One region of the Effusibacillus consociatus genome, then DNA from elsewhere that is predicted to be linked to it. Evidence: a T-box and tRNA genes for the amino acid it is inferred to sense, from the RefSeq annotation. Region 1 holds a T-box; the other holds one or more tRNA genes.
The links. A T-box is a leader RNA that pairs with one kind of tRNA and senses whether it is charged. The one in region 1 lies ahead of serS (serine--tRNA ligase), so its partner is inferred to be a tRNA-Ser.
Positions count from the first base shown of each region.

Region 2: it has a tRNA-Ser gene. The T-box ahead of serS (serine--tRNA ligase) is inferred to sense a tRNA for this amino acid. The anticodon was not compared.

Region 1 is NZ_JBHSHC010000106.1:38,046-42,758, reverse strand. It holds gene ACFO8Q_RS14080 (deoxynucleoside kinase) at 1-400, shown strand, start outside; gene serS (serine--tRNA ligase) at 479-1,759, opposite strand; T-box leader at 1,811-2,053, opposite strand; gene ACFO8Q_RS14070 (glycoside hydrolase family 15 protein) at 2,097-3,179, opposite strand; gene pdxT (pyridoxal 5'-phosphate synthase glutaminase subunit PdxT) at 3,284-3,862, opposite strand; gene pdxS (pyridoxal 5'-phosphate synthase lyase subunit PdxS) at 3,877-4,713, opposite strand, start outside.
Region 2 is NZ_JBHSHC010000140.1:5,370-10,082, reverse strand. It holds gene ACFO8Q_RS19850 (BaiN/RdsA family NAD(P)/FAD-dependent oxidoreductase) at 1-995, opposite strand, end outside; gene corA (magnesium/cobalt transporter CorA) at 1,009-1,956, opposite strand; tRNA gene ACFO8Q_RS19840 (tRNA-Ser) at 2,257-2,350, opposite strand; tRNA gene ACFO8Q_RS19835 (tRNA-Met) at 2,385-2,461, opposite strand; tRNA gene ACFO8Q_RS19830 (tRNA-Ser) at 2,601-2,692, opposite strand; gene ACFO8Q_RS19825 (type 1 glutamine amidotransferase) at 2,839-3,588, opposite strand; gene ACFO8Q_RS19820 (MurT ligase domain-containing protein) at 3,569-4,713, opposite strand, start outside.

The DNA.
Region 1 (4,713 bases):
CCATTTGTTGGCCGGACAATCGGTTGTTGCAGATTATAACATTTTTAAAAATACGATCTTTGCCCGCCGCACTTTATCGGGTTCCGAGCTCGCCAAGTATCTGACGATCTATGATATCTTAACTGCAGACATGCCCCAGGCTTCTCTAATTGTCTATCTGAATGCCAGTGTGGATACCATTATGTCACGTATTGCCAAACGGGGACGTCCGTTTGAAAAGAATATTGAAAAGGAATACATTCGGGTTCTCCAGCATGATTACAACAATTTTTTTGATTCGTTCAAGAAAACGCACCCGACGGTTCCAGTGATTGACATTAACGGTGATGAAGTTGATTTTGTCGAGCGTGAATCTGATTTGGAAGCTGTGCTTATGCGTATTCAACATGACTTGAGTTAACAGTGAAGATACCGGCAGGAAAAAAAGCAGGCGGCTCTTGAATAGGCAACCTGCTTTTCTCGCGATCCACTGTTTTTTTTATGAGCGTGTGATCTTGGTTACCCCGCCCATGTAAGGGATAAGCGCTTCCGGAATCACAACATTGCCGTCTTCCTGCTGGTAATTTTCAAGAATAGCGGCCACTGTACGACCGACTGCAAGTCCGGAACCATTAATTGTGTGCACAAATTCCGGTTTTGCCTTGGGATCCCTGCGGAATCTGATATTGGCGCGACGCGCCTGGAAGTCTTCAAAGTTCGAACAGCTAGAGATTTCCCGGTATTGATTGGCGGCCGGGAGCCAAACTTCCAAATCAAATTTTTTCGCTGGACCGAATCCCAGATCCGCAGTACACATATTCAGTGAACGGTAAGGAAGATTCAAGCGCTGCAAAATCGTTTCCGCATTCTCCACAAGCTTCATCCATTCCTCATACGATTCTTCCGGTTTCGTAAACTTCACCATTTCCACTTTGTTAAACTGATGCATCCGGATTAACCCTCGTGTATCGCGACCGGCCGATCCTGCTTCCGAACGGAAGCAAGGGGTGTATGCAACATAATAGCGCGGCAGATCTTCAGCCTGCAAAATTTCATCCCTGTGGATATTGGTAACAGGCACTTCTGCAGTTGGAATTAAAAAGTAATCGGTGTCCACCAGCTTGAACGCATCTTCCTCAAACTTCGGAAGATTTCCGGTTCCGGTCATGCTCGCCCGATTCACGATGAATGGCGGCAGGACCTCGGTATAGCCGTGTTCTCCTGTATGGATATCGAGCATGAAATTTGCCAAAGCCCGTTCCAAGCGAGCTCCCAGTCCTTTATAGAACACAAACCGTGAACCGGTCACCTTACCGGCTGTCTCAAAATCAAGGATGCCCAGCTCCGCCGCAACCTCCCAGTGAGGCTTCGGTTCAAAGTCAAACTGCCGGATATCTCCCGATTTTTTCACTTCTACGTTATCGTCTTCCGATTCTCCGTAAGGAACACTTTCATGCGGGATATTCGGAATCGTCAACAGGAGATGGTTAATCTTCTCTTCCAAAACCCTCAGTTCATCATCCAGCTCCTTGATTCGGTCACCCACTTCCCGCATTTCCACGATCAGTTGTTCCGCGTCCTGGCCTGCTTTTTTAAGCTTTGCGACCTCTTGCGATACACTGTTTCGTTTTGCTTTCAGAGTTTCAGTCTCAGCAAGAAGTTCACGCCGACGTGAATCCAATTGCAGGAATTCGTCCACCACTTCCGGCGATTCGCCCCTTTTTCTTTGTGATTCCCGCACCTTATCCGGTTCATTGCGCAGAATTCGTGGATCTAACATTTTGATTCATCTCCCTTTTAAAAATGCAAAAAGCTCCCGCCGCCAGACAAAGTCCGGGACGAGAGCTGTATCTCCCGTGGTGCCACCCAAGTTCAACCGCCCGTATAAAGTGAGCGATTCTCTTTCATTGATAACGGAATGACCCGGAGCCGCTTACTACGAATGCCTTTGCAGAATCATTCGATTGACAGCCCGCTTGGAGAGGGATTCACAGAAGCTCTTGACCGGTTCGCAGCCACCACCGGCTCTCTGAACAAGAGGGATTCTGGTACTTGTTCTCCGCATCGCTTTGTGTTGCATAGTTTACCACACTTAATTGAGTTCATACAAGCGTTTCTTAATCGCTTGAAGATGTAAGCTCCTGCAGTCTCTTGGCGAGAATGATGTACATGGCATGGGACCACAACAGCGGTTTTGCAGGCTTCCCCCACCGATCCACCCATTCTTGATACTTGTCCCGAAAAAAAAGAGCTTCCGGAACTTGTTCGGGGAGAGAAAGATCTGCATCCGTTTGCGACTCCACCCAGTCCAGTAGTTCGCCAGCGCGTTTCAGGTTCCCGATCTCAGCGTAATACCAACCCAGCCAGGCGGTTAATAGTACCCAGGCGCCTCCGCCGTAGAAGGAATCTTCCGGATAACGGTGAACGCCGCCTGTGACAAGCCGATTTTCAATTTCTTCGACTGTTTTGACCATGTTTTGTCCATTCGGAGGGACCACTTTAAACGGAACGGACAACCACAGCAAGTTTGCATCGATGCTTGGATTGCCAAACGACTTTATAAACCGGCCGTTTTGCACGCCATTCTCTTGAAGCGCTACACGAATTGCACCTAATGTTTTTGGAATTTCGGAATTGGAAACGTACGGATAGACCGCTTGCAGCCCGCCATAAATGGCAGCCAAAGTACTCGGGTGCACACGATCACCAAATTCCTCCCAACAATCATGGTTAGGGACACTCCAGAAAGTGGAGAGATATCGAATCGTCGCATCTACACTCTGATCCACATCTTTCAGAAAATCCTTATTGCCTGTTAGCCCGATATGTTCCGAGACACCCCATAAATACGCGCCATACCCGTCTAGTTGGAAGTTTCCCCATTCTTCCTTGCCCTCATCGCCTTCCAGAGTAAACCGAGTATGTAAGAAATCAGCTTCTTCAATCGGTTCCCCATTCCTGTACCTAGACAAGAGAAGCGACAATTTGGGGAGGTGTTTCCTTATGGCCATATCCACCCATCGGTAAAACCGGCCAACTGCCTCATGCTCACCTGCTTTATCAAGCGCATATGCAATAAACGTTCCATCCCGCAACCAACAGTACCGGTATGCAGAAAAATTTGGGGACGCGGGGAACGCTCCATTCGGAGCCTGCGTTCGCAGAATTAACTCAATACTGTGTTGATAGAGCTTTTTCACCTGGGTCTCCTCCTGTCACTCCCACGAAAGTAACTCCACCCATCGAGAAATACCAAAAGCGAAACCATACACTCATCCCAGGATGCATGTATGGTTTGCGCTTTTTATCGAGTTTCTCTTACCATATCCAAGAAATATTGATGCAATCGTACATCGTCTGTTAATTCCGGGTGGAAAGATGCCCCCAACAGGTGACCTTGTCTGGCTGCCACAATCCGGTCTTGGTACGTGGATAATACCTCAACCTGATCTCCTACTTCCATGATGTGAGGTGCTCGAATAAATACCGCCCGATAGGGTTCCCCTTCGATTCCTTTCACCTTCAGGTCAGTTTCGAAGCTTTCCCGCTGACGGCCAAATGAGTTGCGATCGACAAGAATATCCATAATCCCAAGATGAACCCAATCTTGTCCATGGATTCGACCAGCTAGGAGAATTAAACCCGCACAGGTGCCAAACATTGGCGTTCCCGCCTGAGCCATCTCACGGATCGGGTTCATCAGATCATATTGATTCATGAGTTTCCCGATGGTTGTGCTTTCCCCTCCGGGTAAAACCAAACCGTCAAGCCCTTGCAGGTCTTCCTTGCGTTTGACGGTTACAACTTCATCGGCACCGGCCTGTTGCAAGCTCTTGATATGTTCGATTACTGCGCCTTGTAAGGCCAATACACCGATTTTCATGTTCCACCGGCCTCCTACCAGCCGCGTTCCGCCATGCGCTCGTTCGCAGCCAAAGTAGACAATTCGATGCCTTTCATTGCGGTTCCAAGATTCTTGGACAGTTCAGCGATCAACTTGTAGTCCTGGTAATGAGTAGTCGCTTCTACAATCGCTTTTGCAAACTTGGCTGGATTGTCCGATTTGAAGATACCGGAACCAACAAATACACCGTCAGACCCGAGGTGCATCATGAGAGCTGCATCGGCCGGAGTTGCCACACCGCCAGCAGCAAAGTTTACAACCGGAAGTCTGCCAAGCTTCTTCACTTCCAATAACAGTTCAACCGGCGCTCCCAGGTTCTTGGCTTCAAATACCAGTTCATCTTCAGACATGTTTTGAACCTTACGGATCTGCGCCTGCATGGTGCGTTGGTGTTTAACCGCTTCCACAATGTTGCCGGTTCCCGGCTCGCCCTTGGTACGGATCATGGATGCGCCTTCCGCAATACGACGAAGCGCTTCTCCCAAGTCACGCGCGCCGCATACGAAAGGAACAGTAAATTCCTTCTTGTTAATGTGGAACTTATCATCAGCCGGAGTCAATACCTCGGACTCGTCGATATAATCAACACCGAGCGATTCCAACACTTTCGCTTCGACATAGTGTCCGATGCGCGCTTTCGCCATAACCGGAATCGATACAGATTTCATTACTTCCTCTATAATCGTCGGGTCTGCCATACGGGCAACCCCACCAGCAGCGCGAATATCTGCAGGCACGCGCTCGAGAGCCATAACCGCTACAGCGCCGGCCTCTTCCGCAATCTTTGCCTGTTCAGCATTGACGACGTCCATAATGACGCCACCTTTTTG
Region 2 (4,713 bases), on a different contig from region 1:
TTCGGCAAATTCGCAAACGTAATGTCCTCTCGCAATCCCGCCCGTTCCAAAACCAGAGGAATCAGCCGTTCTGGAACATAGCCTTTTAAAACATTTTTGATCGTTTTCTTTGGCTCGTTTCTGACACGCTCATAGGTCTCGGAAAAAATCTCCGCTTGTGATTTGTCCGGGAATAGGTCGATTGTCATCCGAACGTCCCCGCCATTTGTTTGCTTTAATGTTTTGACCACAAACTGGCTGCAGCGAAGTGCAGCCGGTCCGGAAATACCAAAATGGGTAAAAATCATATCCCCTTCGTGTTCGATGACTTTCCTGCCCGTTGCGTTATATACGGATAAGCGGATGTCTCGGAGCGACAATCCTTGCAAAGTTCGTTGCTGAATAAAATCTTCATCCAACGTAATCGGCACTTCCGTTGGATACAGCTCTGTGATCGTATGTCCCGCCTCCTCGGCCCATGCATAACCGTCACCCGTAGAGCCTGTGTGAGGGACAGACTTTCCGCCGACTGCGACAATCACATTGGAAGCCTCGATTTCTTCGCCGTTGCGGAGGCGCACTCCTTTCACTTGTCCTTCCTCATACCTGATGCGTTGGACGGGGGCGTTTACCCGGATTTCCGTACCTGCTTCCTTAACTTTTCGAAGGAGCGCATCCACTACATCCTTTGCTTTATTTGAGACAGGAAACATTCTTCCCCTGTCCTCTTCCTTGAGTTTAATGCCAAGCCCCTCAAAAAAATGGATGATATCCCGATTGTCAAACACGGAAAAGGAACTGTACAGAAAACGTCCGTTTCCCGGAATGTTTTGGATCATCTCATCAAGCTCTTTATTGTTGGTAACATTGCATCGGCCGCCCCCCGAAATGGCAAGTTTTCGTCCCAGCTTTTCCCCTTTATCCACAAGCAGCACTTTGGCTCCATGCATGCCTGCTGAAACGGATGCCATTAATCCGGAAGGTCCGCCGCCAATTACAATTACATCGTATTTCATACCTCAATCACCATTAGAACCATCCTCTTCGTCTGAACCAGATAACCATGCCACCGGCTATTACACTCATAAGAGTAAGAACAAAAAAGTATCCATACTTCCAATGCAGTTCCGGCATATTGTCAAAATTCATCCCATAAATTCCAGCCAAGAACGTTAATGGCATAAAAATTGTGGTTATGACTGTCAACGTAACCATTACTCGATTCATGCGTTGTGAATTCAAAGAGACATAGCTTTCAATCAGATCGGATCCGATCTGACGGTAGGTATCGGTCATTTCCAATAATTTCGCCAGATGGTCATAAATATCGCCGAAAAAAATGCGATATTTAATCTTCCACTTTTCGTCTTCCGGATGCAGTATTTCTCTCACGACTTCCCGATAAGGTTCTAGCGACCGGCGTAACGAAAGCAAATCTTTTCGAATCTTAAATACGCGGTTAATCATGCGCTGGGAGGGACGCAGGAAATTCTCGGATTCAAGTCGCTCAAGCTCGTCGTCAATTCGCAGCAAGACGGGAAAGTATTGATCCACTAACCGGTCAATGATCAAATACAGAAGATAATCCGGACCTTTTTGAGTCAGCTCCGGATTTTGTTTAACTTGATTCCAGACTTTATCCAGATCCTGATTCGGATTCATCCGAAAAGATACAATATAATTTTTGGCAACAAAAAGGTTGATTTCTTCCGGTTTTCCTTTCTGATTGGAGACTGCATGCAAAACAAAGAAGCGGTAGTCGCCGAAGTCATCAATCTTAGGTCGCTGCAGCAAATGAAGACAATCCTCGATCGCCAGATGGTGGAACGCGAAAATGTCGGATAAGTATTGAATTTCCTGGGCCGTAGGCTCCGAAAAATCGACCCAAAACCATTTTGCTTGTTGGTTTATGATTTCCTCTACGGGCCGCTCATACAGGATTTCCCCGTTGTTTAAGAGTAGCATTGTGCGAACCATATCCACTATTCAATCCTTACTGTGCAGTTTCCCCTATTATAGCATCTGGATTCGATCAAAGCTCATCTCCCCACAAGCCGGAACAATCTCTCGAGATGAATGTAAGGTTCACACCGTTATCTCTGGCGGAGTGAGAGGGATGCGGGAGACGAGCTCCCGGCTACGTAGTAATTCTACCGATGTTCAGCTCCGACGAACCCTCGAAGTAATTTCACTGATGCTCCTCAGCGAGGGTTACTCACCCTCAAACTGCAAGTATTGCGAAAGCACCCTGCAAAAATACAGGGTGCTTTCGCAATATGGCGGAGTGAGAGGGATTCGAACCCTCGATACGAGTTATCCCCGTATACTCGCTTAGCAGGCGAGCGCCTTCGACCTACTCGGCCATCACTCCAGAAGTGTAGGGATGCCACTGGCATTTTAGAAATTGGTGGCTCGAGGCAGAGTCGAACTGCCGACCTACGGGTTATGAATCCGTCGCTCTCACCAACTGAGCTATCGAGCCATGGCGGAGAGAGTGGGATGCGGGAGACAGGCTCCCGGCTGCGTAGCAGCACTATCGAAGTACAGCTCCGACGAACCCCGAAGAAAATCTCCGATGTATCTCAGCGTGGGTTCTCACCCACTCACAAGGTAGAATCTCATGGCGGAGAGAGTGGGATTCGAACCCACGAGACGCGGTTAACGCCTACACGATTTCCAATCGTGCTCCTTCGACCAACTCGGACATCTCTCCATGAACATGTCACTTGCCGTTGCAAGCTTGATTCATTTTCTTTTTTACAGCGACAAGTGATATCGTACCATGCGACAATGAGAATTTCAATTGACGGGGAATCCGATTTTCAAACAAAATCATGAAACGAAGCTTGTTACATGCAATTACCTGCGCCCAGCCTGAGCATATTGCCGGACCACACGTTCATGCGCTTGCAGTTCCCAACTGTCATCAAGCGGCTCCAAAAACGGATTGTCGGTTCTTCTACGGAGTGCCAGTTCAAGCAGGTGATCCGCAAACACCGGGTTTTTCGAGAGAAGAGGTCCATGCAGATATGTCCCGAAGACGGTTCCTTGTGCCACGCCTTCGGAACCGTCTTCTCCGTTATTTCCAAAACCGTTGACTACCTCCGCAAGAGGAGTTACCTCAGGCCCCAAATAGGTTCGCCCGGAGTGATTTTCATAGCCCACCAATGTGAGATCGGAGCCAAGAATATTCAGTTTGCCGATTGCATTTCCGACAAGCCGCTTTTTGCCGCCTACCGTGTACAGATCCAGCAATCCGACTCCTTCGATTCGATTCCCTCCAATGGTTTCAAAGTAATGTCCCAAAAGCTGGTAGCTGCCACAGATTGCGAGAACGACGGTACCCGAATCAACAGCACTGATCAGTGTCTCGCGTTTCTTCAGCAAGTCTTCCGCAACCAACAGCTGTTCCCGGTCTTCACCACCGCCGGAGAACAGCAAGTCATAATCGGACAGATTAGGGTTATCGCCTACTGTGATTCGATCTACCTCTACGAAAATCCCGCGCCACTCCGCCCGTTTCTGCAGGATTGTGACGTTTCCGCGGTCACTGTACACTTCAAGCAAGTCCGGATACAAATAACCAATTCTAAGCTTCAACCGCGACACGCCCTTTCTCAAGGAGATGATCTCGTACTGCATACAGGGAAGTATAGGTAGATAAAATAAACAACGTATGATCGGCAGGGAGTTCGCTCAATGCAGCATCAACGGCCGCCAAATCCCCTTCCTGAACCGACGTCACATGCCCCAATCCGGCATATTTGAAACGAACCGCCATGTCGTGAGCGCGTGTACCCGCAACTACAATTCGACGTAATTTTTTTTGTTCTTGAAGCCGTTCCAAATGAGTATCCCAGATCCAGGACACATCGGTTCCGTCTGCATACCTGTCGTTCAAAATAAATACCATATCCACCGGTTTCTCCATTTGACTGACTACTTTCAGAACTTGATTACAGCCGGTCGGGTTCTTAACCAGAGCAAGCATAGTATCTTGACCGTCGTTCACGAAAATCCGTTCCATCCGCCCCAATCCGGTATTTAAATTTCTCATTTCTTCTCGTATGACATCCGATCCAACTCCCAATACTCTAGCCGTTGCAATTGCCGCCAAAGCGTTATAGACATTATAAAACGCCGGCGAATGCAAAAAGCCGGTTTCTCCATCCAGTTGGAATTGAATCCCGCCATCGCGGACACGGACATGCTCCGCTGCCTGATCCGGAAACTGCCGCTTGAACCCGCAACCGGGACATTCATAAAATCCCAGCTGCCCATAATGATACAAGTTGTATCGAAGGGTTGAACCGCAGCGGCGGCAAAACTTCCCGTCCCGAACTTCCCCTTGTTCATCCATTGGAATGTCGGTTGATTGAATTCCGTAGTAAAGGACTTTCTTCCCTTGTGGAGCGATTGAAGAAACAAGAGGATCGTCCGCGTTTAAGATGATGGCAGTATTCTTACCCGACCGTTCAAGAGCTTCTCCGACCATGTTGACGACCGTATCCACTTCGCCGTAACGGTCCATCTGATCCCGGAAGAAATTCGTCACCACAACAGCGGCCGGTTGAAGTGATTCAATCACTTTCCCTATGGTGGCTTCATCCACTTCCAGCACGGCCGATTGCTTGCGTGCTTTCGTCAGCGACACTCCCTCAACCAACGCCGCCGTTATGCCCTGAATCAAATTGGCACCGAGAGAATTTGAAATTACATCCCGACCGTCTTTTC